DNA from 3 places in the Allobosea sp. BE125 genome. Region 2 is predicted to be linked to each of the others. Evidence: predicted binding sites of a transcription regulator. Region 2 holds the regulator's gene; each other region holds the start of a gene.
The links. Region 2 encodes PhoB, which activates phosphate uptake and scavenging genes when phosphate is short. Its sites were predicted from a motif close to TGTCATNNANCTGTCAT; they were not measured.

Region 1: J2Y55_RS13940 (Orn/Lys/Arg family decarboxylase) is a predicted target of PhoB. The motif match lies at 1,603-1,619, and genes of this name have one in related genera.
Region 3: ppk2 (polyphosphate kinase 2) is a predicted target of PhoB. The motif match lies at 8,185-8,201, and genes of this name have one in related genera.

The regions. Positions count from the first base shown of each region.
Region 1 covers NZ_JAVDTY010000005.1:224,834-235,075, forward strand. The annotation lists gene J2Y55_RS13940 (Orn/Lys/Arg family decarboxylase) at 1-1,559, opposite strand, end outside; gene J2Y55_RS13945 (hypothetical protein) at 1,791-2,015, shown strand; gene J2Y55_RS13950 (mannose-1-phosphate guanylyltransferase/mannose-6-phosphate isomerase) at 2,141-3,550, opposite strand; gene J2Y55_RS13955 (HlyD family type I secretion periplasmic adaptor subunit) at 3,749-5,152, opposite strand; gene J2Y55_RS13960 (type I secretion system permease/ATPase) at 5,149-6,888, opposite strand; gene J2Y55_RS13965 (right-handed parallel beta-helix repeat-containing protein) at 7,106-9,238, opposite strand; gene J2Y55_RS13970 (GumC family protein) at 9,777-10,242, opposite strand, start outside.
Region 2 covers NZ_JAVDTY010000014.1:139,482-149,723, forward strand. The annotation lists gene J2Y55_RS26085 (ATP-binding protein) at 1-220, shown strand, start outside; gene pstS (phosphate ABC transporter substrate-binding protein PstS) at 320-1,345, shown strand; gene pstC (phosphate ABC transporter permease subunit PstC) at 1,472-2,440, shown strand; gene pstA (phosphate ABC transporter permease PstA) at 2,456-3,346, shown strand; gene pstB (phosphate ABC transporter ATP-binding protein PstB) at 3,394-4,194, shown strand; gene phoU (phosphate signaling complex protein PhoU) at 4,234-4,953, shown strand; gene phoB (phosphate regulon transcriptional regulator PhoB) at 4,975-5,673, shown strand; gene J2Y55_RS26120 (TIGR03862 family flavoprotein) at 5,812-7,089, shown strand; gene J2Y55_RS26125 (hypothetical protein) at 7,256-7,606, opposite strand; gene J2Y55_RS26130 (acyl-homoserine-lactone synthase) at 7,599-8,243, opposite strand; gene J2Y55_RS26135 (helix-turn-helix transcriptional regulator) at 8,343-9,071, opposite strand; gene uvrB (excinuclease ABC subunit UvrB) at 9,300-10,242, shown strand, end outside.
Region 3 covers NZ_JAVDTY010000005.1:214,118-224,359, forward strand. The annotation lists gene J2Y55_RS13895 (PPC domain-containing DNA-binding protein) at 1-147, shown strand, start outside; gene J2Y55_RS13900 (NAD(P)/FAD-dependent oxidoreductase) at 319-1,602, opposite strand; gene J2Y55_RS13905 (NAD-dependent epimerase/dehydratase family protein) at 1,758-2,573, opposite strand; gene J2Y55_RS13910 (hydantoinase B/oxoprolinase family protein) at 2,741-4,456, opposite strand; gene J2Y55_RS13915 (hydantoinase/oxoprolinase family protein) at 4,475-6,625, opposite strand; gene J2Y55_RS13920 (LysR family transcriptional regulator) at 6,798-7,697, shown strand; gene J2Y55_RS13925 (hypothetical protein) at 7,766-7,957, shown strand; gene ppk2 (polyphosphate kinase 2) at 8,376-9,275, shown strand; gene J2Y55_RS13935 (GNAT family N-acetyltransferase) at 9,327-9,890, opposite strand; gene J2Y55_RS13940 (Orn/Lys/Arg family decarboxylase) at 9,906-10,242, opposite strand, start outside.

The DNA.
Region 1 (10,242 bases), on a different contig from region 2:
ACCGCTTCCCAGGCGACGTCATGGACCGCCCCCTCGCGCGCCGCATCGGGGATCGTCACGCGGTCGGGCACGAAGGGCTCGAAGAACCAGCGCCGCTCCGGCAGGATTTCCTTCTCCTCGAATTCGCGCCGCACGGCGCGGATCTTCTTGCGCAGCTCGATGCCGAGCCGGATCGTGTCATCCCAGAGCACTTCGCCGGAGCGCCCCTTCATCATCTGCGCGCCGACGTCGAGCGAGGCGAAGAGCGGGTAGAAGGGCGAGGTCGAGGCATATTGCATGAAGCTCTCATTGAAGCGCCGATGCTCGACGCGGCGCTTCTGGCCGCGGATATGCCGGTCCTTCATGTGGATCTGCGAAGCCTGGGAGAAGCTCGCCAACTGCTTATGCGTTGACTGCGTCGCGATGATGCCGGGCGAGTCCGGCCCCAGATCGGCAAGCCCCATGGCGAAGCGCCCGGCATAGAGCGGGTGGAACTTCATGAAGCCGGCCCAGGCCTCGTCGAACAGGATATAGTCGCAGAGATGGCCAATGCGCTTCAGGATCATCTGGGCGCTGTGGATCGTGCCGTCATAGGTGCATTGCTCGACCACGGCGACGCGGAAGGGGCGCGGTTTTTGCCAGGCGTCAGGGTCCTTGACCAGCGGATGCGTCCGGATGCGTTCGCGCAGCGCCTCCTCGTCGAAAGCGTCCCAGCGCATCGGGCCGATCAACCCCCAGGCGTTGCGGATCGTCGGCAGATAGACCGGGATGCCGCCGCCGATCATCAGGGCGCCATGATGAGCCGCCTTGTGGTTGTTGCGGTCGAACAGGACGAGGTCGCCATCGGTCACCAGCGCCGCCAGCGCCACCTTGTTGGAGGTCGAGGTGCCGTTGAGGACGAAATAGGTCTTCTCCGCGCCGAAGATCTGGGCCGCCTCCTTCTGGGCCTTCAGGGCCGGGCCCTCATGGGTCAGGAGATCGCCGAGATCGAGCACCGAATTGTCGAGATCGTCGCGGAAGACGGCCTCGCCGAGATGCTCCATGAAGACCCGGCCGATAGGGCTGCGGCTGTAGAACACGCCGCCATTATGCCCCGGGCAGGTCCAGAGATGGTTGCCCTCCTCGGCATAGTCGACCAGCGCGCCGAAGAAGGGCGTCTTCAGCGTCTCGGCATATTGCTTGAGGCGGCTGATCAGGCTCTTGGCGATGAAGGGCGGCGTCTCCTCGGACAGGAAGATATAGCCGTCGATGAAGTCGAGCACCTCGACGGGCAGATCCTCGAAGCGCTTGCGGCGGATCAGCAGGATGATCGGGAAGTCGAGCCCGCGGCGGCGCATCAGGTTGATCAGGGCCGCTGTCTTGCCTTCGAGGCCTTTCTTGCCCCAGTCGACGACCATGCAGCCGATGGCAGCATCAGTCTGCACGGCGATTTCGGCATCTTCGAGCTTGCGGGCCTTCACGACCTCGAAGCCGGACCGCTCGATCTCATCGACGATCTGGTTGAACCTTATGCCTTCGAGATCCTCGGCGTCGAAACTCGGCGTCGCGAACAGGAAGGTGAAGCGCCTGAAATAGTCCATGTCTGCTCCGCTGGCTGGATCCCCGAAGGTGTCGGCGAGTTCCATGACAGTCCGGCGACTATCGGCCTCTCTTTGTGACGATGTCGATCGAGCAGATGGAGGCTGCCTTGACGATCGACGACAGCGAAGGCTAGGTCCCCAGACGAGCGCTCGAGCTGGGTTGTCGCGCGGCGAGAAGCGCGGTCCCGATGAACCGCTGCGCGCCGGGCTAGTCGCGCAAAGGGCTTCACCATGTCGTCCAAGAGCAAAAGCTTGAATGCGACGCTGCTTCGCCTCACCCATCATTATTCGGATGCGAAGGACCTGTTCAACGCAGTTCGCACTGAGCATCCCGACGCCTCGAAGAAGGACATCGTCCTGGCCGCGCTCGCGATGATGATCGATCAGTGCGAAACGGACACCCGCTCGGCGCGCAAACTCCACCAACCCGCACTGCATCGACGCGGTGAAGAGTAGTGTCAGGCAGGCCGCATTGCCTGCGGTCTAGCGGGAAGCAAGCCATGTCCAAAAGAGCTGGCGGAGCCGGATAGTTCCATCACGAGCCCGCACAAGGCAGAAGCTTCAGATCTGGATCTCTCAGCTCAGCATCGCTTGTAAATGTCCTCGATGCGGATGATGTCGTCTTCGCCGAGATAGGAGCCGACCTGGACCTCGATGATATCGAGCGGGATCTTGCCGGGATTGGCCATGCGGTGGACGCAGCCGATCGGCAGGTAGATCGACTCGTTTTCGTGCACGATGATGATTTCGTCATCGCGCGTGACTTCGGCCGTCCCGCGCACCACGACCCAGTGCTCGGCTCGGTGGTGGTGCTTCTGGAGGGACAGGACGCCGCCGGGCTTGACCGTGATGCGCTTGACCTGGTGACGCGTGTCGAGATCGATCGAAAGGTATTTGCCCCAGGGCCGGTGGATTTCGCGATGGCTGCCGGCTTCCGGCTCGCCATTTGCCGTGAGCAGAGCGACAACGTCGGTCACCTTGCCGGCCATGGCCTTCGGCACCACCAATATGGAATCGCGCGTCGCGATGACGGCTATGTCGTTTACGCCCACGACAGTGAGGAGAGCATCCTCGGAGCGCAGCAGGTTGTTGGCGCCATCGACCACATAGCCCCGCCCTTCGACGACGTTGCCGTTCGCCCCCTTCTCGGAAAGCTCCCAGACCGCGGACCAGCACCCGACATCCGACCAGCCGAACTGCCCGGCGATCACGGACGCCATCTGCGTCCGCTCCAGCACGGCGGTTATCGAAACCTCCGGCGCCTTGGCGAAAGCACGCGGCTCGAGCGTCAGGAATCCGAGCTCGTGACCTCCGTTCGCAACAGCCTCGCCGATGGACGTCATCACATCGGTCTCGAATGCCTCGAGTTCGGCGCGCATCGTCGCCGCATTGAAAATGAGGTTGCCCGAATTCCACAGATAGCCGTCCGCGAGATAGCGCGCCGCCTGCACGGAATCGGTGGCCTCGCCGAAGGCCTCGACCTGATGCGCGCCATCCGTGATCTCCGAGCCGGGGCGGATATAGCCGTAGCGCGTCGCAGGATAGGCCGGTGGTATCCCGATCGTCACGATGCCGCCTTGAGCGGCCACAGCTGCGGCTCTGGTGCAGGTCTCGACGAAAAGCCTGCCGTCCTGCACGACATGATCAGCGGCGAAGACGCCAACAAGCGCAGCGTCATCGCGGGCAAGACCAAGCTCGGCCGCGATCGCCACAGCGGAAGCGGAGCCGCGACAAACCGGCTCGACCACGATCTCGGCCTTCACCCCGATCGCCTGCAACTGATCGACGACGGTGAAACGGTGTTCCGTGCTGGCGACGACAACGAGCCTGTCAAAGACAGCCGCGTCGGACAGGAGTCTTGCCGTGCGTTGAAAGGCGGAGTCCCGGCCAAAGAGCGGGATGAATTGCTTCGGCATGGTGTTGCGAGAGACAGGCCACAAACCAATGCCGGCCCCTTCGCACATGACGACAGGAATGATCTTCGGATGCATGCGGATCAGCTCCTCGAAGACGCTGATCTAGCACGGTGCATTTCCGGCAATAGCCCCGATTCGGTCGTACCCTGTTTTGGCTCGCGCTACCCTGTTTGCGTCGTGCATGCCGCGAGCAGTCGGCCGCATGTGGCGTGGACCGCGCCGAACAAATCGGCCCTGCGGCCCCATGAGTTCACTCGGCCCCGCGGCGTGGCCTCATTCCTCCCTGAAGGCCGAACGCATGGAATCCCGCAGGGGCTGCATCAGATAGGCCAGGGCCGTTCGTTCACCGGTCGGGACGAAGACGTCGGCCGGCATGCCCGGCTTGAGCTTGGCGCGGATCTTCGGAGGGAAGCCCGATGCTGAGATGCTGACGCGCAGCTCATAGGCCATCTGCTGCGAGACCTCGTCGCGCTGCGTATCGGCTGCGACGGATTTGACCTCGCCGACCGTGAAGGGCGTCGCCCGACCCTTGAACGAGGGCAAGCGCACCTCCGCAGCCATGCCCGGGCGAAGGTTGTTCACGTCCAGGGGCGAAATCTTGGCGGTGACGACGAGCTCGTCGTCTTGCGGCACGATTTCCATCATGGTCTCGCCCGGCTTGACCACCGCTCCCACGGTGTGGACCTTCGAGGCCACGATCCGGCCGGCGCGCGGCGCGCGAACCTCCGCACGCGCCAGCACATCCTCGGCCATCCGCAGCTTTTCGCGCGCATCAGCGAGCTTCACCCGGCATTCCGCGACCTTCGTCGATGCCTCTTCGGCAGCGCGCAAGCCGATTTGGCTCATCTGCAGCCGGATTTCGTCGTTGGCGACGGAGAAACGCATCAGATCGGCCTCCAGCGACCCGATACGGCCCTGAAGCTCCGTCAATGACCGGCGCAACGGGTTGATGCGCGTTGCCGCGATATAACCCTGATCGGCCAGAGGCTGCAGCTTGGCGAGCTCGTCCTTGATGCTGGCTGCCTGGCTGGCCGCGGAATCGCGCTGTGCCTCGGTCGAGTCGCGCTGCTTCTGGGACTGCGACAGCCGCTCACCCAGAATGGAGACTTCCAGCTTCTGGGCCGAAGCACGCTCCTTGAAGAGCCGCTCCTGGTCGAGAATGATGCGGCGCGCCTCCCCGGTCTCTACAGCATCGGTCAGCTCCTTTGGGAAATCGATGCGATCAGACCGGTCGATCTGGGCCGCAAACCGCGCCTCTTCGCCCAATGCCTGCAACACACCCAGCCGCGACACGCTTTTCTGCGCGGCCGCATGCGTCGTATCGAGCCTGAGCAGAACCTCTCCGGCTCTAACCTCCGAGCCGTCCCGCACGACGATGGCCTCGACCAGGCCGCCCTCGAGATGCTGAACCGCCTTGCGGTCGCTTTCCACGACAACGCTGCCATGAGCGACGACGGCGCTATCGAGGCGAGCGGTCGCCGACCAGAGGCCACCCACGCCCAGCACGACGGCAACGACGATGTAGCCCTTCCGAACCGGAGCGCGCCAATCGCCGCCCCCCTCGATAGGGCCCCCGGCCGGCGGGAGCCAGCGCTTCAGAATGGCAAGCGCCGGCTCGAGGCGCTGGCGCCCTATCGCAAGATAGCGCCCTATCGCAGGATTGAATGTAAGTTTCATCGCCGCCCCCACCTTGCCACCGAAACCGGCTCGCCGCTGCGCACCTGAACGCGCTGTGGCGGCCGAACGCTCGCCCCAGCGCCGGGCTGCAGCAACACCGGCAGGATTTCATCGCGCAGACCGACCCTGACGGCCTGGCCCTTCTGCATGAGAATGATCTTGTCGACCTGCGACAGAAGCTGCGGGCGATGCGTGATCACCACGACGATCGCGCCCGCGGCGCGCAGGCCCGCCAAGGCGCGACCAAGCGCGGCATCGCCATCCATATCCAGATTGGCATTCGGCTCGTCGAGCACGACCAGCGCAGGCTGGCCATAGAGCGCCCGCGCCAGGCCGATCCGCTGCCGCTGCCCTCCGGAGAGGGTCGCACCGTCGTCACCGATCTGCGTCGCATATCCGTCCGGAAAACTCTGGATAAGGTCGTGCGCCGAGCCGGCGGAGGCGGCGGCGACGGCCGCCTCGTCAGTGGCGGAGGGATCGAAGCGGGTTACGTTGTCGCGCACGCTTCCGGCAAACAGTTCGACATCCTGCGGCAGGTAGCCGAGGACACGGCCGCGTTGGTCATCGGAAAAATGGCTGATGTCGGTGCCGTCGAGGCGGACGACGCCCTGAACGGGCTTCCAGACGCCAACCAGCGCGCGAGCGAGCGAGGATTTCCCGGAGCCGGTCAGCCCGATGACTGCCGCAATCTCGCCTGGCTCCACCTCGAACGAGACATTGTGCAAAAGCAGCGCTTGCCCATTGGGAGCGCGCACGCTCAACCCCTCGACGCGCAGCGACCCGGCCGGATGCGGCAGCGTCATGCCGCCGCTATCGGACGGTGTCTTCAAGCTCGTGCCGAGCCGCTGGAAGGCACTGCGGGCCGACACGAAACTCTTCCATTGGCCGACGGCGCCCTCAATGGGGGCCAGAGCCCGCCCCATGATCAGCGAGGCGGCGAAGATCACGCCTGCCGCGATGTTCTGATTGATGGCGAGATAGGCGCCGACGCCAAGAACGGCGCATTGCAGCGCGAGCCGCAACAGCTTGGTGACCGCCAGCAGCGTTCCGCCCCGGTTGGCCGCCCGCGTATGATGCTCGAGAGCTCGCTCGTGCCGGGCCTGCCACTCGCCGCGGATTGCCCGACCCATCCCCAATGCCTTGATGACCTCGGCATTCCGGAGGGATGCGGCGAGGCGCTCGCTCGCGCTGTGACCGAGCTCCGACGCATGAACCAGGGAATTCTTGGTCATGCGCTCGTTCAGCAGGGCCACACCCAGGATTGCGACCGCTCCAACCGTGGCGACGACGCCGATCGCGGGATGGAGGACGAAACAGAGAGCAAGATAGATCGGGACCCAAGGCGCATCCATGAGAGCCGGCACGAGGCTGCCCGACAATGTGGCGCGCAAGGTCTCCACGTCACGAACGGGCACGACCTGCTGCGAGCCCTTTGCTTCCAATGCGCCGCGAAAAGCAGCTTCGAAAGCCGGTTCGGACAACGCCCGATCCACGCATAGACCGAGCTGAACGAGCGCGCGGCTGCGGAAATGCTCGAGCGCAGCATAAGCTGCAAACAGGACAAGCACGATCAGCGAGAGCATGACCAACGTCGTGCCATTCCGGCTTGTCAGCACCCGATCATAGATCTGCATCGTATAAATCGGGGAAACGAAGACGAACAGGTTGAGCACGAAGGACAGCCCGAAAAGTGAAGCGAATGCAGGCGTCAGATTGCGAACCGTTTGCGAAAGCATAGTCGTTGGGTTCCTCGGAGTGATCGCGAAGCTCGGATGAACGAAGCAATGCGGATACCCGCTCGACAGGCGATGAATCAGCGCCGACCGGGGTCATCGTGGATACGGGCTCTTCATCGATGCGGGGTCATCGCGGATGCGGGATCTTCACGGATGAATGACGACCCGGCTCCGACGGTGGAACCGGGTCGTCGTCATGGGTTAGGCCCGCGACCGACTAGTGCCAGTGCCAGTGCGAGGACTGGTGGTGGCGGTCGTTGTCGTCGTCCTGGCGCGCCTGGATATCCTGGAACCAGTTGCGGCCACCGCCATGATCGCCCCAGGAGCCGTGATGACCGCCCCCACTTGACGGGGTCGTCGGGACCGACGGCGCAACCGGCGTGGTGACCACCGGAGGCGATGTGACCTCGGGGATCGAAATCACGTCCGGGCTGGTGGCCGGCGGCGTTTCCGCGACAGGCGTCGTCGGTTCCGCCGTGACCGGGGTCGTAGGCTCGACCGTGACCGGCGGTGTTTCCGTTACAGGCGTCGTGGGCTCGACTGTGACCGGCGTTTCGCCGGTGCTCGGTGATGTCACCGGCGTGCCGGTGACCGGCTCCGAATCCGCAATCGTGGCGCCGGAAGACCCGAACGCAGCCGTCTCGATGCCATGCGACTGCGCGACCGATCCAGTCGTGAAGCTGTAGTCGCCATGTGCGGCATCGGCGAAGCCTCCTTGAGTCGTCACGACGCTGCCGGCATCGCCGCCGCGCTGCTGAAAGCTCGCGAGCGAGACATCGGCTACCGTCAGCGCCGCGCCATCGGGATTGTAGTAGACGTTGTTGTGGATCAGGCCTGGATTGGTCTGATCGGTATCGATCGTGTTGCTGCCATCCTTCGAGACCTGGATGAAGTTCTCGTAGGTCTCGTTACCGGTGATCGTGTAGCCGTCCACACCGATGGTCGAAATGCCATATTTACCGTTGTCCAGCAGCGTGTTGTCGTGGATTTCGTTGCCCGATCCGCCATGGATGAGAATGCCGCTGAAGGCCGTTCCCTGAACGAAATTGCCGTAGATCTGCGCGTTGCTGGCGAGGTTATCGAGATAGATGCCGGAGCTCATGTCGTTGCCGGCGACGAACCCGCCGTCATGCGTATTGAGGCCGCCGGTATCGACGATGTGATTGTATCGGATCGTATCCCCCAGCGCGCCGGGATCCTCGTGCGAGAACAGGTAGATGGCGCCGACATCGGGCGTCTGCTGACCGGAATGGCGAATGTCGTTGTATTCGATGACATTTCCGCCCGAAACCTGGTTCGGGTCGTAATTGACTTCCGAAATCCCGAAGCGCGGCACATTGGTGATCGTGTTGTGGTCGATCTGGTTGTGCGCCGATTCCTGCATGTCGATCGAGCCAAATTGAACGAAGGCCTCGTTCGAATGATCGATCACGTTGTTCGAAATCTGGTTGCCGCTGGTCCCAGGGCTCAACGCGATTGCGCTAGACCAGGTATGCTCGAAATTATTGTTCGAGATCAGGTTTCCGCTGCTGTCGCCATGCAGCACCACACCAACGCCGACATTGACGAAATGGTTCGATTCCACCGTCAGCCCGGTCGCGTCATGCACCTCGACCGCCGCAGTGACGGGGTCGCCTGCAGCTGCAGCCGTATCGGTGAAGGTCAGGCCCTTTATGCTGACATCCTTGGCGCCATCGACAACGAACAGGCTGTGATCATCCGAGACCACGGCCCCCTGGCCGTCGAAGCCCGCCGGAGCCTTGAACAACACGGTGTGCGTTTGACTGTCGAACGACCATTCGCCGACGCTGTCCGGCGTCTTCTCCGAAACATAGAATCTACTCGCGGGGCCCAGATCGTAATTGGCCTCGGTGGTGAAGGTCATCACGTTGCCTTTGATGGACGCGATGGTGAGATGGTCGTTAGCGTAGCCGTTCTCCGAAAAGACCGTGACCGTCGCGCCGACCTGCGGCGCATGACCGGCGGGAAAATCCGACGGATTGAATGCAAGCGATTTGCCGGGATCGGATCCGCTGGGCAGATCCTGCCCCCAGAGCCAACCGCCCCGGATGGGATCGCTCGGATCGGCGGCGGGAAAGCGGCTCTGGACCTGCTGGACGCCGTTGACCGTGAGTTGCAGGACCTGGGCATCGTCGACATGGGCCGACCAGATGCCGTTCGCACCCTGTGTCCAGCCGGTTACCGGCGTGCCGCCGCTGACCACGGCATTCTGCCCGGCCATGCCCACGAAGGACGAGCCGGAATCCGCAGATGTCAGGTGGAGTGGGCTGTCAAGATGATAGGTACCTCCAGCGAGGTAGGCCGTATCGGCACCGCCGCTCTGCCGCATGGCCTCCTGGGCACGTTCCAAGGTCGCGAAAGCCGATGATGCGTCAAGTCCGGTATTGCTGTCATTTCCTGTTGAGGAAACGTAAAAATTAGCCATAAAGGGGCTCCTTTCAAGGCGAGAACACTTGAGGTGTGGTCGCGCCTCTAGATACCCCAGGGCAGCAAGGCTATTCTACCCAGCAAGCCGGATTTATATCAAAGGGAATTAGTGCATTAGTACTAGTTGTGCAAAATTGGCACACTATATCAACGCGCTGTAGCCTTCGGAATTGCCCCTCATCCTGTGGATGAAGACGGCTCCGCAGCGTCAGAATGGCAAACCGTCAGATGGTGGTCGCAGAACTCGGGGCCCGCCGCCAGGCGATCGACGTAGCCCCGGAAGGCGGCGAGAGTCGCAACCGGACGCCCGCAGCGATCGCAGACCACGAGCCCCTGGGCCGAGAGGTCGCGTGGCAGCGAAACGGCGGGCGAACCGCAGCCCTGACAGCTGAAGTCCGTGCTCGCCAGCAAGCGCAGACCTGGGTGGCGAGAGCGCCTGCTCATGCCGAAGCCTGATAGAAGGATTTGTAATCCCGGTAGATCTGGCCGCGGTCGGAGGCGTTATAACGCCCCTGCTCCTCGAGATCGACGCAGTTAAGCACGATGCCCCCGACATCCAGCCCCAACCGGGCGAGATGGTCGAGCGTCGTCGCGACAGTCGTCTTGCGCGTATCGTTCCATTTGACGACATGCAGCACCGTGTCGGCGTGCTCGCGCAGCAATGCGCTGTCGGCCGAGAGCAGTACGGGCGCGACCTCGAACAGGATGATGTCGTATCTCGCCCGCGCCTCGCGCAGCATCGCCTCGAACGCCGGATTCGAGTAGACGTTCTGGCCGTCCCGCAGGCCGGATGCTCGCCGGACCGTCGCGACAGGGGTCGCATCCGCGGCGACGTCGCCGCCCTGAGGCAGGCACTGGTCGAGCAGAGCTTCGTGCGGGAAGTTTTCGCCAAGCAGCAGGCGCCGG
Region 2 (10,242 bases):
CATCGCGCCCGAACACCTGCCGCGCCTGACCGAGCGCTTCTACCGGGTCGACACCGCCGCCAGCCGCGAAGCGGGTGGAACCGGCCTTGGCCTGGCCATCGTCAAGCACATCGTGCTGCGCCATCGCGGGCGCCTCACCATCGAGAGCCTGCTGGGGCAGGGCGCGACTTTCAAGGCGATCTTTCCGCGCCTCGGCCCGGCGCCGCGGAGCGCGTCCTGAAGCGTTTGTGACAGCTTTGATGACAGGATGTCATCCGTCTGTCACACAGAAGGTGTTCTGACGGGGCCGCTGAACGTGCGATCCAGAGAGGACATCTCAATGCGCAAAATTCTCATTCTCGCGGCCGCTTCGATCGGTCTGTCCGGCGCCGTCCAGGCTGCCGACATCACCGGCGCCGGCGCTACTTTCCCCTTCCCGATCTACGCCAAATGGGCTGAAGCCTATAAGAAGGAGACCAATATCGGTCTCAATTACCAGTCGATCGGCTCGGGTGGCGGCATTCGCCAGATCAAGGCCAAGACTGTCGCTTTCGGCGCCACCGACGCCCCGCTGAAGGGCGAGGAGTTGACCAAGGAAGGCCTGATCCAGTTCCCGACCGTGATGGGCGGCGTCGTTCCCGCGATCAACGTTGCCGGCATCGAGGCCGGCAAGCTGAAGCTCACGGGCCAGCTCATCGCCGAGATCTATCTCGGCGACATCAAGAAGTGGAACGACCCCAAGATCGCCGCGCTCAATGCCGGCGTGACCCTGCCCGACGCCAGCATCAACCCGGTCTATCGTTCGGACGGCTCGGGCACGACCTTCGTCTGGACCGATTACCTGTCGCGCGTCTCGCCCGACTGGAAGACCAAGATCGGCGCCAACCAGTCGGTCCAGTGGCCGGTCGGCATCGGCGGCAAGGGCAATGAGGGCGTCTCGGCTTCGGTCAAGCAGGTCGCGAACTCGATCGGCTATGTCGAGTACGCCTACGCCAAGCAGAACAAGCTCGCCTTCGCGCTGGTCCAGAACGCCGACGGCAACTACCCGGCCCCCGACGACAAGGCCTTCCAGGCCGCTGCCGCCAACGCCAACTGGAACGAGGCTCCCGGTTTCGGCATCTCGCTGAACAACCAGAAGGGCGCGCAGGCCTGGCCGATCACCTCGGCGACCTTCATCCTCGTCCACGCCAAGCCCGAGAAGCCGGAAGAGGCGCAGGCCGCGCTGAAGTTCTTCGACTGGGCCTATAAGAGCGGCGACCAGCTCGCGACCGGCATCGACTACGTGCCGCTGCCGAGCAACGTCAAGGACATGGTCCGCGCTGCCTGGAAGGGCGTCGTCGACAACTCCGGCAAGCCGATCTTCTGATCGCTCGCCGTCATGGCCGGGCTTGACCCGGCCATCTCATTCAGGAGGCGCAGCCCCGGGCTTCTCGGGTCTGCGCTTCGCTCCGCCCAGGAATGACGGACAACCCACGCTACCGGAGCCCCGCGGATGACCGCCGTGACCCAGATGATGCCCACTGCTGCTGCGCCGCTGCGCAAGACCCCCAAGGGCACGTTCGACATCGTCTTCCGCAATGCCAGCTTCCTGGCTGCGCTGTTCGTGCTGGTGCTGCTCGCCGGCATCATGCTGTCGATGGTCATCGGCGGCTGGCCGGCCTTCCGCGAATTCGGCTTCGGCTTCATCACCTCCAGCGTCTGGGATACCCAGAACGACCAGTACGGCGCCTGGCCGGCCATCGTCGGCACGCTCTCGACCGCGCTGATCGCGCTCGTCATCGGCGTGCCGCTGTCGCTGGGCATCGCGGTCTACCTGACGCAGCTCGCCCCGCCCTGGTTCAAGCAGCCGGTCGCAACCGCCATCGAGCTTCTCGCCGCCGTGCCCTCGATCATCTACGGCATGTGGGGCCTGTTCGTCTTCGTGCCGCTCTTTGCCGCCTATGTTCAGGTGCCGCTCTCCAACATCGTCGAAGGCTTGCCGCTCGTCGGCACGGTGCTGTATTCGCGCTCGCCCTCGGGGCTCGGCATCTTCACCGCCGGCATCATCCTCGCCTTCATGATCATCCCCTTCATCGCCTCGATCACGCGCGACATGCTGGAGCAGATCCCCTCCGTGCTGCGCGAGAGCGCTTATGGAATTGGGGCGACCACCTGGGAGGTCGTGCGCCATGTCCTGGTGCCCCAGGCCGGCGTCTCGATCATCGGCGCGGTCATGCTCGGCCTCGGCCGCGCGCTCGGCGAGACCATGGCGGTGACCTTCGTCGTCGGCAACGCCAACCGGCTCTCGGCCTCGATCCTGGATCCGGGCTCGACCATTGCCTCGCGCATCGCCAATGAGTTCAACGAGGCGCTCGGCCTGCAGCTCAACGCGCTGATCGCGCTCGGCTGCATCCTGTTCTTCGTCACCTTCGTCGTCCTCGTCATCGCGCGCATCCTCGTCTCGCGCGTCAAGACCTACTGATAAGGCAGGCCGATCATGAGCATGACGACCCCCTCCATCGCCTCCCAGACGCCCCATGCCGAATGGGGCCGCGTGCGCCCCGCGCGCCGCACCGCCGACAGGGCGATGAAGCTGATCGCCTCCGGCTTCACCTTCCTCGCCATCTTCGTGCTGTTCTGGATCCTCGGCATGCTGATCGTGAAGGGCGTCGGCGGGCTTTCCCTCACGACCTTCACCCAGGTCACGCCCGGCCCCGGCTCCGATGGCGGCGGCCTTGCCAACGCCATCGTCGGCTCGATCGTGCTGACCTTCCTCGGCATCGCGGTGGCGACGCCGATCGGCGTGCTCGCCGGCACCTATCTCGCCGAATACGGCAAGGGCTCGCAGCTCGCCAATCTGATCCGCTTCATCAACGACATCCTGCTCTCGGCGCCTTCGATCCTGATCGGCCTGTTCGTCTACGTCATCCTGGTCGAGCCGTTCCGCGGCTACTCCGGCTGGGCCGGCGGCGCCGCGCTCGGCATCATCGCGATCCCGGTCATCGTGCGCACCACCGAGGACATGCTGCGGCTGGTTCCGGGGCCGTTGCGCGAGGCTGGTGCTGCGCTCGGCGCCCCGCCCTCGGTCGTCATCACCAGCGTCACCTGGCGGGCGGCGAAATCGGGCATGGTCACCGGTATTCTGCTGGCGCTCGCCCGCATCGCCGGCGAGACCGCACCATTGATCTTCACCGCGCTGAACAACAATTTCTGGTTCTCGCCGACGCTCTCGGGCGGCGTCTCGAACCTGCCGGTGACGATCTACCAGTTCGCCTCCGCCCCTTACGAGAACTGGCAGCAGCTCGCCTGGGCCGGTTCGCTGATCATCACCGTCTCGATCCTGCTGCTCTCGCTGATCGCGCGCCGTATCGTGCGCGGCAGCAAGTGAACGGCTACCCTGAACCCTCGTCGCGTTCGATCTGAAGGAAGAAGTCGATGCTTTCGACGCTGGAACTGAGCCCGCAAACGCTCGATGCCGAAGCCCCGGTCAGGATCGCGGTCAAGAACCTCGATTTCTACTACGGCGAGCACAAGGCGCTGAAGAACGTCAATCTCGATTTCCGTGACCGTCACGTCACGGCGCTGATCGGCCCCTCGGGCTGCGGCAAGTCGACCCTGCTGCGCATCTTCAACCGCATCTATTCGCTCTATCCCGAGCAGCGCGCCACCGGCGAGGTCATGCTCGACGGCCGCAACGTCATCTCCAACGATGTCGACGTGAACGAGCTGCGCTCGCGCATCGGCATGGTCTTCCAGAAGCCGACGCCCTTCCCGATGTCGATCTACGACAATGTCGCCTTCGGCATCCGGCTCTATGAGAAGCCGCCGAAGTCGGAGCTCGACGACCGCGTCGAGGGCGCGCTGCGCCGCTCCGCCCTCTGGGACGAGGTCAAGGACAAGCTCAAGATGTCCGGCATGGGCCTCTCGGGCGGCCAGCAGCAGCGCCTGTGCATTGCGCGCACCATCGCGCAGAAGCCGGAGGTGATCCTGTTCGACGAGCCGACCTCGGCGCTCGATCCGATCTCGACCGGCAAGATCGAGGACCTGCTGGAGCAGCTCAAGACCGATTTCACCATCGTCATCGTCACCCACAACATGCAGCAGGCGGCGCGTATCTCGCAGTACACCGCCTTCATGTATCTCGGCGAGGTGATCGAGTTCGCGCCGACCAACACCATCTTCATGAACCCGCACAAGAAGCAGACGCAGGACTATGTCACCGGCCGCTTCGGCTGACTGTCGAACCCTGTTTTCGCTCCCAGAGGATCCGCCGCGATGACCGAACATATCGTCCGCTCCTACGACGCCGAACTCGAGGGGCTGCGCCGCAGCCTCGCCGAGATGGGCGGCATGTCCGAGCGCATGCTCGGCGATTCCACCGTGGCGCTGGTGCGCCGCGACACCACGCTCGCCCAGAAGGTGATCAGCGCCGACCAGCGCCTCGACAACCTCCAGCGCGATGTCGAGGAGCGCGCGGTCCTGACCATCGCCCGGCGCCAGCCGCTGGCGAACGACCTGCGTGAATTGATCTCGGCGATCCGCATCGCCGCCGACATCGAGCGCGTCGGCGATCTCGCCAAGAACATCGCCAAGCGCGCGGTCGCGATCTCCGGCCAGTTCCAGCCGCCGCACCGCGCCGTGGTCGGGCTCGAGCATATGAGCCGGCTCGTCCAGGCCCAGCTCAAGGACGTGCTCGATGCCTATGCCGCGAGCAACGAGCAGAAGGCCATGGAGGTCTGGCGCCGCGACGACGAGATCGACGCGCTCTACACCTCGCTCTTCCGCGAATTGCTGACCTATATGATGGAAGATCCGCGCAACATCACCTTCTGCACGCATCTCCTGTTCTGCGCCAAGAACGTCGAGCGCATCGGCGATCACACCACCAATATCGCCGAGACGATCCACTATCTCGTCACCGGCGAGTCGCTCGACCTCAACCGCCCGAAGCTCGACACCACCGACATCAATGTCGAGGCCACGGCCGGTCAATAACGTTCGTCATCGGAAACGCACATGCCCGCACGCATCCTGATCGTCGAGGACGAGGAGCCGCTCACCCTGCTCCTGCGCTACAATCTCGAAGCCGAGGGTTTCGAGGTCGACAGCGTCGCGCGCGGCGACGATGCCGAACTGCATCTGCGCGACCACACGCCCGACCTCGTCCTGCTCGACTGGATGCTGCCGGGCCTGTCGGGCATCGAGCTCTGCCGCCGCCTGCGCACGCGCAGGGACACGGAGCGCGTGCCGATCATCATGCTGACCGCGCGCGGCGAGGAGACCGAGCGCGTGCGCGGCCTCGCCACCGGCGCCGATGACTACGTGGTCAAGCCGTTCTCGCTGCCTGAACTGATCGCGCGCATCCAGGCGCTGCTGCGCCGGGCGAAGCCTGGCCATGTCGCGGGGCTGCTTGCGGCCGGCGATCTCGAGCTCGACCGCACGACGCGCCGCGTCCGCCGCTCCGGCGCGGAACTGCATCTCGGCCCGACCGAATTCCGCCTGCTCGAATTCCTGATGCAGGCGCCTGGCCGGGTCTATTCCCGCGCACAGCTTCTCGATGCCGTCTGGGGTCGCGACGTCTATATCGACGAGCGCACGGTCGACGTTCATGTCGGGCGCCTGCGCAAGGCGATCACGCCCGGCGACGCAAAGGACCCGCTGCGCACGGTGCGCGGCGCGGGCTACGCTTTCGACGAGACCTTCGCGCGGGGGTGATGCTACGTCATTCTCGGGTTTGACCCGAGAATCTCCATTCGCATAAAGCACCATTCGGTTCGGCATGAGATGCTCGGGTCAAGCCCGAGCATGACGATCGCGCTTGACCCGCGCCCCTGCCGGCTCCAAGCCCTCCCGATGCAAAATAAATCCATCGCGATCATCGGCGCAGGCCCCTCCGGCCTGATCGCCGCCGAGCGGCTGTCCGCCGCCGGCCACGCCGTTACGGTCTATGACCGCATGCCCTCGCCGGCGCGCAAATTCCTGCTTGCCGGCCGCGGCGGGCTGAACCTGACCCATTCCGAGCCGCTCGATCAGTTCCTGACGCGCTATCGCGGCGCGCAGGCCTGGCTCGAACCGGCGATCCGCGCCTTCCCGCCGCAGGCTTTGCGCGATTGGGCCGACGCTCTCGGCGCCGACAGCTTCATCGGCACGAGTGGGCGCGTCTTCCCCAGGGTGATGAAGGCCTCGCCCCTGCTGCGCGCCTGGCTGCGCCGGCTGGAGGGGCAGGGCGTGACATTCGCTCCGGGCAGGCTCTGGACCGGCTGGAGCGCCGATGGCGCGCTCGCCTTCCAGACCCGCGATGGCGGCGTCGAAACGATCCGGCCCGGCGCGACCTTGCTGGCGCTCGGCGGCGCGAGCTGGCCGCGCCTTGGCTCGGATGGCGGCTGGGTGCCTCGGCTCGCAGAGCGTGGCGTCAGCGTCGCGCCGCTGCTGCCGGCCAATGGCGGTTTCACCGTCGCCTGGTCGGCGATGATGCGCGAGCGCTTCAGCGGAGCGCCGTTGAAGCGCATCGTCATCCGTTTCGGTGAGCGTCAGGCCACTGGCGAAGGGATGATCGATGCCGACGGCATCGAGGGCGGGGCGGTCTATGCGCTGTCGGGCCTGCTGCGCGAGGCGATCCTGCGCGAGGGCAGGGCGGCGGTCACGCTCGACCTGCGGCCCGACATGGAGACGGCGCGTCTCATCGAGCGTCTGGCGAAGCGCCGCAAGGGCGAGACGCTGAGCAACCATCTGCGCAAGGCGGCGGGCCTGTCGCCGGCTGCGATCGCGCTCCTGCGCGAGGCGAGCCCGGGCCTGCCTGAGGACGCAGCAGCCTTGGCGGCGCTGATCAAGGCTGCTCCCCTCACATTCACCGGCCTCGCCCCGATCGCGCGCGCGATTTCGAGCGCCGGCGGCATCGAAGCCGGCGCGGTCACCCCCGATTTCATGCTGACGGCGCTGCACGGCGTCTTCGTCGCCGGCGAGATGCTGGACTGGGAGGCCCCGACCGGCGGCTACCTGCTGCAGGCCTGCTTCGCCACCGGCGTCGCGGCGGCGGCCGGGCTGGAGGCTTGGCTGAAACAGAGACAAGTCGGGCGCGGGGAACCCTTCTCCTGTAAGGAGAAGGGCAGGGATGAGGTGTCGGCCCCTTGACTAGCAAAGCGCCGAGCTAACCACGCGCGGCGGTGAGGCTGTGCTCCACGCGGATAACGGCCGACACCTCACCCTACCCTCTCCTTACAGGAGAGGGTTCTCTGTCGAGGTTCCGCCCCCCACCAACACAGGAGAGGAGCTCTCCGCAGGCCCCCGAAGCCGGACCTCACGCGTCGTGAGGTGAGGCCATCCCGCGCTCGCGGTCCCGGGTCAGCTCATAGATGGCGCCGAGATCGTGGCTCACCAGCATGACGGCGTCCTGGCTCAACGGCTTGGCCTGGACCGCTCCACTGGTCAGCAGGAAGAGCTGCACCAGCGCCGAGCGCCCGGCATCGTCCAGGCTCATGACCTGCGTCAGCAGCCAGAGATCGTCGGGGAGGTCGAAATGGGACGCGACTTCCAGCAGCGGGGCGTAGCGTGGGTGCCGATTCATCAGCGTCGCTAGGGTCGCTAGCGCGTTTCCGAGGTCTTGCCGTTCCTGGGAGGACAAGGGCGAATAGGCGTGCTCGTCATACATGGTTGGTTCGCCTTTCCTTGATGATGCGCGGCCCATGCCGCCGGTCGACCAGTGTCGGGGCCGCAATCCGCTTGAATGCGAGCGTGTTGCGCCAGGCCTCTTCGGTCACGCTGATCATCGTGCCGATGCAGGACATGCCGTCGATCATCGTCGGCAGACCAAGCGGCTTGACCTCCCAGCCGAGCTCCAGGAAGCGCGGCATCCACCAGGTTTCCATCACGACAGTGATCGCGCTGAAATTCTGCTCCAGGCAGTATTCGAGCATGCCGGCGAGGACGGTGTGCAGCACGGCGGATTCGCGGCCGCGATACTCGGGAACCACGAAGATCCGGGTCCATTCGACGATGTCGGGGCCGCGCTGCAGGCCGCGGATATTGGCGAGGTAGGGAAAGACCTCGCTCATCAGATGCGGGCAGAGCGTCGGCACGAGGCGGGAGCCCCCGATGACCTTGCCGTCCTTCAGCGCCAGCAGATAGACCGCGTCGTCGGTGTCGAACTGGTCGACCTCGCGTCCGTCGGGGCGCTCCAGCTCCATCCAGCGGCGCTCCTCGACATAGATGCGGTGCCGGATGCGGAAATGTTCCTCGATCTGCTCGGCATAGAGCCGGCGATTGGAGGCGTCGATGATGTGAATCATGTGCTCTTCCCCAGCGGCGTGAGGAAGAATTCTCTGCCTATCCGCGCCGGGCGGAATCCCGGTTTTCCGGGAGTGCCGATGCTTTCGCGGGTCTATAGACTAAAGTTGGATCTCGCCGCGCAGATGCGCCTCGACCACCGTGCGCGTGCGGCCCCGGGCGCCGAGCTTGCGGGCGGCGTTCTGGTAATGCGCCTCGACAGTTCCGGCGCGGATATTGAGCACCTCCGCGACGCCCTCGGTCGATTTGCCGACAGCCATCCAGGTCAGGACCTCGCGCTCCCGCACGGTGAGGCAATGGCCCTGGGTGCCGTGCATGGCGGCCTCGGCCTTGGCATGGGCATAGAGCGACATCAGGTGGATGGCGGAGCGGGACGGCCGCGACAGGTCGGGCTTGTCGCCGGCCATGGTGACGACGGCCTTGAAGCCGTCCTCATTGTGGATCGGCACGCAGAAGCCGTGGATCATCTTGAAGTCGCTGGCGCGCCGCATGATCTCCTGCTGGCGCGCGCTGGCGACCTCCTGGCGATAGACCTCGTCCCAGACGAAAGGGTTTATCGTAGTCTTGCAATGCGCCGCGATCGGGTCGTCATCGGCATAGTTCTGCCGGACATAGAGCTCGAACCAGCCATCGGGCCAGCCATTCAGCAGCACGAGCGGGGCGATCCTGTCGCCGGTCTCCGGCAGGCCGGTGATCAGGAAGGCGTGGAAGCCGAAGCTGGCGAGCTTGTCGCGCAGCGAGGTGATGATCGTCTGGGGATCGTTGAGGCGCGTCAGCACATCGATGAAATCGAGCGCGTCTCGTCCGGCGTCGAAGTGCTGTCCCGACATGAACGGTCCCCAATGGCCGTATTATAGCCGCATTCTTGCAGCGCGTCTCGGGGAGTCAATGCCTCCAGCAAGACCGGGCCTTTCGGGGGAGTTCGGCTCTGCGCGCAAGGCACGGCAAGGTGCGCCGCACAGCAGAGCCGTCTCCTCCTGCCATCTCCTGTCAGCTATGCGGCCCGCCATGCGCCTTGCCCTCTCGCGCTTGGGCGGCTTCCGCCCCATATTGCTGCCATGTCCAAAACCTCCGCCCCTGACGCCAAGACGACCGACGCCAAGACGACCGACGCCAAGACGGCCGACGCCAAGACGACCAACGCCAAGACCAAGCCCGCGAAAAAGCCGGCCAGCGCGCGCACGCCCAATTCCAAGGCCTCGCGCCAGGAATTGAAGCCACTGGAAGGCTATCTTGCCGATCTGCTCAACCCCGCGATCAACCGCGGCAATGCGGTCCCGGGCGGCGCCGCCGGCTTCAGCGACCAACCGCAGGCCGGTTACGAGCCCGCGGCCCGGCCCGGCGATGGCGCCCCCAAGCGCAAGATCGGCAAGAAGGCCGATTCCGCCTTTGACGGCGTCGAGGGCGAGACCGCTGCGAGCCTGACGGCGCAGTCGCTGCAGATGCTGCTGGAGACCGGCAGCCCCTTCATCGATCCCGGCAAGGCCTGGACGCCGCATCGTCCGCCCCGCCCGGACAAATCCGAAGGCGGTATCCGCTTCCGCATGAATTCGGAGTACGAGCCCGCCGGCGACCAGCCGACCGCGATCGCCGATCTCGTCGACGGCATCTCGCGCCAGGAGCGCGACCAGGTCCTGCTGGGCGTCACCGGCTCCGGCAAGACCTTCACCATGGCGCAGGTCATCGAGAAGACGCAGCGTCCCGCCCTGGTCCTGGCGCCGAACAAGACGCTGGCCGCGCAGCTCTATGGCGAGTTCAAGAGCTTCTTCCCCGACAACGCGGTCGAGTATTTCGTCTCCTATTACGACTACTACCAGCCCGAGGCCTATGTGCCGCGCTCGGACACCTTCATCGAGAAGGAAAGCTCGATCAACGAGCAGATCGACCGGATGCGCCACTCCGCCACGCGCTCGCTGCTGGAGCGGGACGACGTCATCATCGTAGCCTCGGTCTCCTGCATCTACGGCATCGGCTCGGTCGAGACCTATACGGCGATGACCT
Region 3 (10,242 bases), on a different contig from region 2:
GGAGACGACAGCTTTCGCACCTTCGGCGGGCATCTGCTGGCGCTCGAAGTCGGGCGTGGTTCGCTGGAGATCAGCGTGACCGTGATCGCGACCCGCCTGGAGCGCGCGGTCGATCCCGGGATCGGCGCAAACGTGCTGCAGCTCTGAGAGACCGTTTGGAAACTCCAGCCCTCATCCTGAGGAGCCGCGTCAGCGGCGTCTCGAAGGATGCTCCAGATGGTTCGGGAGCCTCCTGGAGCATCCTTCGAGACGCCATTCCCAAGGAAATGGCTCCTCAGGATGAGGGCTCGGGAGGTTTCCAGGCAGCCTCTAAGCGCTTCATGCCGGCGCGATCGGAAGGTGCGCCACCTGCGCACCGACCTCGTAATAGGCCTCCTTCATGGCCCGGAAGGCTGGCATGGCGACCTCGGACACCGGCAGCGGCATACCTTCGAGATCGATTTCGCCGAGTATAAGCCGGGCGAGCTCGCGCCCGAAGACCGTACCCGGCGCGATGCCGCGTCCATTGTAGCCGTTGAAGCCGATCGCGTTGCGGCCAAAGCTGTGCAGTCTCGGCAGGTGATCCGGCGTCATGCCGATCTTGCCGTACCATTCCGTCTCAAGCTCGAATTCGCCGAGCTGCGGGAAGAGCTTGCGGATATGCCGCTTGATCCAGGCGCGGTGAATGCTGAGCCCGGTCCCACGCAGCGCGCCGACGCTACCGACGATCAGGCGCCCCTCCGCATCGAGCCTGAAGCCGCTCAGGATGGTCTTGGTGTCCCAGCCCGCGCCGCCATTCGGCATGATGGTCTTGCGGAGGTTGTGGCTCAGCGGCGCGGTCGAGACATGGAAATAGGGCAGATGGACCTGCTCCTCGCGGATGGCGGAGGTCGTCCCGGTCGAATACGCATCCGTCGCCAGGATGAGCCAATCGGCGCTGACGCTGCCGCCGGCGGTCTTGACCTGCCAGGCGTCGCCAATGCGGTCGAAAGAGGTCACCGCGCTGCCGGTGTGGATGGTGGCGCCCTCCGTCATCGCGGCGCTCGCCAGGCCGCGTGCATAGGCGAGCGGCTGGATCGTGCCGGCGCGCGGATCGAACAGCGAGCCGGTATAGCCGGCAGCACCGGTCCTGGACTGCGTGTCGCTTGCGCTCAGCAACTCGACCTTGGCGCCAAGACGGCTCCACTGCGCCTGGCGCGCCTGCAGTTGCTTCAGGCCGCTGGCCCCGACGGCGCAATGATAGGTTCCGCGATGGTCGGCTTGGCATTGCATGCCGTAGCGCTCGGTCAGAGCGAAGACCTCTCGCGGCGCCTCGCCGAGCAGCCCGATCAGGCGGTTGCCATAGACCGGGCCGAGCGTCGCGATCAGGTCGTCGGGCATGACCCAGAGGCCGGCATTGACGAAGCCGGAATTGCGGCCGGACGCGCCGAAGCCGATCTCGGCCGCCTCCAGAACCACGACCTTCCTGCCGGCCTTCGCCAGATGGAGAGCTGCCGAAAGCCCGGTATAGCCGGCGCCGACGACGACCACATCGGCCGAGACGGCGCCGGTCAGAGCGGCGGTCGGCGGTGGAGGCGGCGCGGACAGCTCCCACAGCCCATGCGACCGCTTGTCATCCAGCATATCTCTGCTCCGTTCTCATCTGATCTATTCAGGCCGCATCGTCATTGCGAGGAGCGTAGCGACGAAGCAATCCAGGGGAGCGTGGAACACGGCCGCTCCTGGATTGCTTCGCTACGCTCGCAATGACGATGCGGTTAGGGCGCGCGCTGCGAGGATCATGCCGTCGCTTCGTCGTCGGGATGGCCCATCTCGCAGAACTTGCCGCCGAGATACCGGCCGGCCGGAGATTTCGGATCGAGAGCCGGCGCGCTGGCTTCGACCTTGGCGCGGAACGGTTCCGAACTGTCCTGCGGGTGGTAGCCGAGATGACCGGCGCCGCTGTTGTCGACGGCCTTGACCTTGTTGTCCGAGGTGCCGAACGAGATGGTGTGGCCGACGAAGGGCGCCGTCAGCGAAGCTTCGACGAGGCGCACGCAATCGGCGAAGGACAGATAGGACCAGAGCATCCGGCGGTCGACGGGTTCGGGAAAGGACGAGAAGATGCGCAGGCACGCCGTCTCGATGCCGAACTTGTCCCAATAGAGCCGGCTCAGGCTTTCGACGAAGGTCTTGCCGACACCGTACAGGCAGTCGGGGCGAACCGGCGCATCGACCGAAATCTGGGCTCCGACCTCGTGATAGCCGATCGCATGGACCGACGACGCGTAGACGATGCGTTTCACGCCGTGTTTCCGGGCGCCTTCGTAAATATGGTAGGAGCCGCGAATACCGGCATCCAGAATGGTCTGCCATTCGCGCTCGGTCGGCGCACCGCCGAAATGGACGATGGCATCGCACCCTTCCGTCGCCGCGATCGTCGCCTCCATATCCGCGAGGTCGAAGATCGCCTGCTCCTCATTGGCGGCAAGCGGGCCGAGCGGCTCGCGATCGGCGACGCGGATCGTCCTGGCCAGCGGCGCAAGGCCGGCGCGAAGCTGCGAGCCGAGACGGCCGGCTGCGCCGGTGATCAGGATTCGGTCGTAATGTGGCATTCGGTCCTCGCGTCGTCACAGGCTGACCGCCGCACCATGCCAGCGCGGCAGTGATAGAGATAATCAGCGTCCTGAGATCACGTCGCATTCGGACGGTTCCGTCAGAATGCAGGAAACGTGATCGATTCTAAAATCTTAGAGCAATGCTCTCATGTTGCGGCACGGCTTTATCCGGCCGACGGCAGTTCGCCGCGCTTGAGTCCGGCTTCAACCGCCGCGATCTCGGCGTCGCCAAGCCCGTAATCGATTCTGGCGGTCTTGGCCGAGATATAGCCGAGCGCGAGGTCGCGCAGCACCTCGGCGCGGCCGCGCTCGGCGGCCGGACCGTAGCCGGCGCCACCAGGCAGCGACAGCACGACCTTGCGGCCCTCAGGAACGGCCTGGCGACCCTTGCCGGCCATGGCTGTGCCATCGTCGAGCCGGATCTCGGTCGCGGCGCCGTCCGCGCCGCCCAGGCGTCCGCGCGGCGGATGCTTCACGCGGTCGAACATCGCGGACATGTCGAAGACATGCCCTGCGATGGCCCCGACCTCCATGAATTGACCGAGGCCGCCGCGAAAGCGGCCAGCGCCGCCGGAATCGGGCCGCAACTCCTTGCGCCAGATGATGATCGGACCGGCATGCTCCGTCGCTTCGATCGGCATGGTCATGACGCCGGATGGGAAGGCGGTCGTGTTCATGCCGTCGAGAGTCGGGCGCGCGCCCGAGCCACCGCAGTTGAACATCAGCACCTCGGCGCGCCTTGCCCCGGCCAGGCGCGAGGCTTCCGAGGCCGGCCGCAGCGAAACCTGGAAATTGCAGAGCGGCCCTGCCCCCTCGGCCGGAACCGTCTTCGGCAGAAGCTTGTCGAGCGCGTTGTAGACCGTGTCCGGGATCAGATGGCCGATGACATGGCGCAACGCGACCGGCGCCGGATGCAGGGCGTTGACGATCGTGTTGTCCGGCGCGGTGATGCGGAAGGGTTCCAGCGAGGCCGCATTATTGGGGATCTCGGGCGCGATCGCGCATTTCAGCGCATAGCAGGCATAGGCCTTGGAATAGACCATCGGGCAGTTGATGCCTTTGGGGTCGACGCCGGAAGAGCCGGCGAAATCGACGCAGACCTCGTCCGTGCCGATCGTGACCTTGACCTTCAGTTCGATCGGCGTGGCGAAGCCGTCGCTGAGCATCGAGCCCTCGGCCTCGCCGGGTGTCAGTGCCGCAATCTTCTCCAGCGTCGCCCGGCGCGAATTCTCGAGGATGAAATCCCCGACCTGCTCGAGCCCGTCGAGCGCGAATTCGTCGAGCATGCCGATCAGCCGGCGATGGCCGACATCATTGCAGGTCGCGAGCGCGAAGATGTCGCCGACGACCTGGTCGGGCTCGCGGATATTGCCGCGCACCAGCCTGACGAAGGGCTGGTCGACCTTGCCCTGGTCGGCGAACTTCATGATCGGGATGTAGAGGCCTTCCTCATAGACGGAGTTGGCGTCCGCCCCGAAGCCGCGCCCGCCGATGTCGACGACATGAGCCGTGCAGGCGAAGAAGCCGACATGCCGACCCCCATAGAAGGACGGCGTCACGACCGTGATGTCGTGAAGGTGCCCGGTCCCCATCCAGGGATCGTTGGTGATGTAGATATCGCCTTCGAGAATATTCGCAGGCCCGATCTCGCGGATGAAATGCGCGACGGCATCGGCCATGGCGTTGACATGGCCCGGCGTGCCGGTCACGGCCTGCGCCAGCATCAGCCCGGCGCGGTTGTAGACACCGGCCGAGAGATCGCCTGCCTCGCGCACCGAGGTCGAGAAGGCCGTGCGGATCAGGGCCTGGGCCTGCTCCTCGACGATCGAGATCAGGCGGTTCCACATCACCTGCAGCGAGACGGTGGATAGCTGTGTCATGGATAGCTGTGTCATGGCTCAGGCCTCGACCATCTCGGCCAAGCGCGCTTTCGCGGGCTCGGACCCATGTTTGAATATCTCGATGCAGCCATCGCTGCGGCAGGTCGCCGAGCAGCCCGTCGGCACAATGATGGTGGTTTCGTCCTCGACGATCACGCAGGGCCCCTCCGCCACCCGGCCGACCGCGATCTGCGATCGCTGGAACAGGCCCGCCATCAGCCGGGCCCCGTGGGCGGGATCGAAGACCTCGCGTTGCGAGATCGCTGTCAGCGGCACCAGAGTTCCCAGCGCCTGCGCCCTCACCGGCACCGCTTTCGCCGTGCTTGCATTGACCGCCCAGACGGTGATCTCGATATCCAACCCCTGCACGGTCCGGGAGAACAGCTTGGCGTATTCGGCCTCGAACAGGGCGCGATAGGCGTCGATCGTCGGCGCGGCGTGGCTGACGTCGATCGGGATTTCCCAGCCCTGGCCGACATAGCGCATATAGACCTTGGTCTCGACGCTGAGCGGCGCCTGTGCGTCGCAGGAGCGCACGAAGGTCGTGGCTTCGTTTTCGAGCTCCGACAGGAGACCGCGCACCGTCGACGCGTCGAATGCAGCCAGACGCATATAGACGCTGCGGGTCGCCTCAAAACTGAAGGGCGCCCGCAGGAAGCCGATCGCCGAGCCCACGCCCGCGCCTGGCGGCACGAGCAGACGCTGGATGCCAAGCTTTTCGCAGAGCCGCCCGGCATGCAGCGGCGCCGCACCGCCGAAGGCGATCATCGTGTAGCCGGCGAGGTCCTCGCCATTCTCGACCGCATGGACACGGGCGGCATTGGCCATATTCTCGTCGACCACCTCGACGATGCCGAAGGCTGCGGTCTCGTGGCTCATCCCGAGCGGGTCGGCGACATGCGCCATTACGGCGCGGCGCGATGCGGCGATGTCCAGCACCATGCTGCCGCCGGCGAAGCTGGCGGGGTCGATCTTGCCGAGCATCACGTCGGCATCCGTTACCGCAGGCCTTGCTCCGCCGCGGCCATAGCAGGCGGGCCCCGGCTCCGAACCGGCACTCTCCGGGCCGACCCGGGTCTGGCGCATCGAGTCGACCTGGGCGAGCGAGCCGCCGCCGGCGCCGATCTCGACCATATCGATCACGGGAATAGAGATCGGCATGCCGGAGCCCTTCTTGAAGCGATAGCTCCGCGCCACCTCGAAGACCCGGCTCGTTTTCGGCGTCTGGTTCTTGATCAGGCAGATCTTGGCCGTGGTTCCGCCCATGTCGAAGGACAAAACGCGGTCGAGGCCGAAGCGCGCCGCGACATCGGCTGCATAGATCGCGCCGCCCGCAGGTCCGGATTCGACGAGGCGGACAGGAAACTCCGCCGCCCCATCCAACGACATGATCCCGCCGCCCGAATGCATCAGGAAGATCGGGCAGTCGGCGCCCTCATCGGCCAGCTTCGCTGCTAGGCTGGCGAGATAGCGCTTCATCATCGGCTTGACGTAGGCGTTCGCCACCACGGTGTTGAAGCGCTCATATTCGCGCATCTGGGGCGAAACCTCTGAGGAAATCGAGACCGCAAGCCCCGGGATACGCTCCAGCAGAACCTCGCGGACCAGCCGCTCATGCGCCGGGTCGAGATAGGAATGGATCAGCCCGACGGCGACGCTCTCATAGCCTGCTTCCGCGATCTCCTCGGCCAGCGCAACGACATCCTTGCGCAGCAGCGGGATGAGCGTCGCGCCATTGGCGCCGATGCGCTCGCGCAGCGTATAGCGCCGGTTGCGCGGCAGCAGGGGCTGGGGAAGCGTCAGGTTGAGGTCGTATTGCTCGAACCGGCTCTCGGTACGCATCTCGATGACGTCGCGGAAGCCCTCCGTCGTGATCAGCGCCGTCTTCGCGCCGCGGCGTTCGATCAATGCGTTGGTCGCGAGCGTCGTGCCGTGGATGATCCGGCCGATCGCGGCGGGCGTCACGCCGGCCTTCGCGCAGACGCGGTGCATGCCCTCGATGATGGCGCGCTCGGGCGCATCATAGGTCGTCAGCACCTTGGCCGAGAAGGTCTCGCCACCGATTTCCAGCACGACGTCGGTGAAGGTGCCGCCGATATCGGCGCCGAGATTGCCAAGAGACGATGTACCTCGGGACGATGTAGTTTTGGACGATGCAGCGCCGCTCACGGAAAGCCACCTTTCAATGCCTGTCAGGGAGCCGAGCGATGCTGCCAGCCCATCCCAACCGGCGAAAAGATGGCTGCGATCGACAATCAGGTCTAATTATTTGATTATCTTGAGATGATAGAAAATATCTATCCTGCGACGCCTCATCAAAGCGACGCAGGCCAGGTGGCTCATGCAGATCACGCTCAAACAGATCGAAACCTTCGTCCGGCTGGCCTCGCTTCGGAATTTCCGCCGTGTCGCCGAACAGATGAATACGACCCAGCCCAATATTTCGGCGCGCATTTCGGCGCTTGAAAGGGTCCTGAACCAACGCCTGTTCGAACGTGACGCGGGTTCCGTCGTGCTCACCGATCAGGGCCAGGCCTTGCTTCCCTTGGCAGCGAAGGCGTTTGAGGCGACCGAGGCGCTGCTCCAGGCGGGCGACACGACAAGCCGGCAATCCGTCATGCGGCTCGGGGTCGCGGAAACCGTGGCCCAGACCTGGCTGCATCGTTTCCTGCGCGAGATGGCGGTGCGCTTCCCCGACGTCGTCGTCGAACTGAGCGTGGACCTCACCTTCAACCTCCAGCGCAACCTCATCGACGGCTCGCTCGACATAGCCTTCCTCAATGGGCCGGTCTCGGACCTCTCGGTCGCCAATCTTCCGCTGGGAACGGTTGCGCTGCCATGGGTCGCCGCACCCCGATTCGCCGCAGCCTTGCCCGACCCCGCCGGGGCCGATGACCTCGCCCGGTTTCCCATTCTCACACATGCCAAGAATACGCGGCCCTATGCCGAGGTCGTCGACTATTTCAAGCGCAACAGCAGCCGGCTCAGCCGCCCGGTCTCGTCCAGCAATCTGGCAGCCTGTCTGAACATGACATTGGATGGCCTGGGCATCGCGACCTTGCCGTCGCCGCTGGTGGAGCGCTTCCTCGAATCCGGCGAACTCGTCGCCCTCCACTGCGATTGGGTTCCCACGCCGATGAATTTCACCGCATCCTATGTCACGATGCCGGCGCGGCCGATCATCGAGGCAGCGGCCAATCTCGCGACCGAGGTCGTCGACTGGAAGCCGAACGCGGCCTGAGGAGGTCAATCGAGATCGCTCGCAAGATCGCTCGGCAGACAACCTGATCAACCCGAAAGGACGTACCCATGCCTGACGCCGCCGCCCTCGTAGAACTCGATGAACGTATCGCCATCGCCCGCGCCAACCTCGCAGAACTGATGGAACAGGCGTCCGCCTTTTCGGGTGCCGCCGACGAAGACCGCAATGCGGACCGCATCAACGAGCAGCAGGACATACTCGACGCCCTCCTCAAGCAACGCGCAGCACTCGCGCAGTAGATGTCTGGACCCCATGCGGGCCGATAGCGCCGAAGCCGCGATCGATGGATAGATGTCGGTCGACCTCTCGCGCCTACCTCTCGCATTGCGACGTTCTCATCGAATCCGGCATGTCGGCGCGGCCGCGCCTCGGTCATTGCGCGCAGGCCATTCGGCTGGATCGATTGACCTGTTACCGGAACATCGAGGTCGTGAAGCCCTTCAGCGGGGCGCGCATACCCCGCCACCTTCATCGTCCCGTCATTTGCGCCACCGACATTGTAGCGATGGGAGATTGGAGCAACTCAGTCCGCAGCGCGGGATTCCGCGTCCAGGCCAATGGCCCGTCGCGGTCCTTGCGATCACGGCGCATCAGCATGCTCGCCCATCCACGAGATCCCCGATCATCTTCTAAAAGCCGTTTCAAAGGTCCGCATTCATGACGAACGATCTGGAGCGCATTAAAGCCGAAATCGCAGACAGCTTCGACGAAGAGCTCGAGATGCAGCTCGAGGAGGACCGGCTCGACGAACTCGTTTCCGAAGGTCTGGCTCCGATGGGTGGAGTGCTGGACCGCAAGGTTTATTTCCGGGAGCTGTTTCGGCTGCAGCATGAGCTCGTGCGGCTTCAGGACTGGATCCAGTACAAGAAGCTCAAGGTCGTCGTTCTCTTCGAGGGACGTGACTCGGCTGGCAAGGGTGGCGTGATCAAGCGCGTCACGCAGCGGCTCAATCCGCGGATCTGCCGTGTCGTCGCCCTGCCGGCGCCCAGCGAGCGCGAACGCCATCAATGGTACTTTCAGCGCTATGTGCAGCACCTGCCCACGGCCGGCGAAATGGTGCTGTTCGATCGCAGCTGGTACAACCGCGCTGGCGTCGAGCGCGTCATGGGCTTCTGCACCCCCGATGAACTCGATGAGTTCTTCCGCTCGGTTCCAGATTTCGAGCATATGCTCGTGCGATCCGGCATCATCCTGATCAAATACTGGTTCTCGATCACGGATGAAGAGCAGGAATTCCGCTTCCGCATGCGGATCGAGGATCCCCTGAAGCAATGGAAGCTCTCGCCCATGGATATGGAGAGCCGCGTCCACTGGGAGGACTACACCCGCGCAAAGGAAGACATGCTCGCCCGCACCCACACGGAGAAGGCCCCGTGGTGGGTCGTTCAGGCGGTCGACAAGAAGCGGGCGCGGCTTAACTGCATCACCCATCTGCTCGGCCAGATCCCGTATGAGAGCGTGCCGAAATCGGACATCATCCTGCCCGAGCGTGTGCGCAATTCGGATTATTCCCGGCACCCGGTCCCGCCGGAGCTCTACGTCCCGGAGCTGTACTGAGGCCGGGCGAATGGAGCGCCCTCCTCCGGCCTCGCAACACCCTCTCGATGTTCACGAGGCCGGCGGAAGCCCATTTGCCGTAACCGGCGCAGTGGCGCCGGCGCCGAGCGATCTCTGCACCATGACGCTGTCGGACCATTTGCCGTAGCGATAGGCGACGCCCGGCAGAAGGCCGACCCTGGCGAAACCGAACCTCTCGTGAAGCGCCAGCGATGCGGCGTTCTCGGCATCGATATAGCCGATCATCTGACGAAAACCCGCAGCCGCACAGGAATCGATCAGCGCCTGAAGCAGCGATCGCCCGATCCCCCGCCCGAGATGGTCGTGGTGGACATAGATCGAGTGCTTGACCGTGTAGCGATAGGCCGGGCGCTTGCGGAACAGCACGACATAGGCATAGCCGACAACCTCGCCACCGAGCGTCGCGACCAGATGCGGCAGCCGGCGGTTGCGCAGATTCTTGCGCCGGTCGCGCAGGTCGTCGGGCTGGGGCGTGCCGGTATCCTCGACGCCGGCCTCGATACCGCGCCTGATATGGCGGCGATAGATCGCCAGCATGGGCTCGACATCGGTATCGCGTGACGGCCGGATGATGACAGGGGTTTGGTTTTCCATCAGTCGTCGCAGCCTTTAGCCATGGGCCTGTTCGCTGACGACATAGGTATGGAGCCGCACCCGCCCGGCCGCGTCGACCTCGCGATAGACGCCCTGGATCTCGACATCGAAGCCGGGGAAGGCGTTGAAGCTCGCCTCGAACATCTTGAGATAGTCGATCATGGGCTGGGCCCGTTCGGTCAGCCGCTCGCCGGGGACGATCGTCGCGATCCCGGGCGGATAGACCACGAAGGGCGTCGTGGCGATGCGCCCGGCGATGGCATCGATGGGCAGGTAGTCGACATCGTTGCGGACGAGGCAGCGTGCAGCATCATGGGGCGACATGGCGATCTCCGGCAGATGTTCGGCGCAG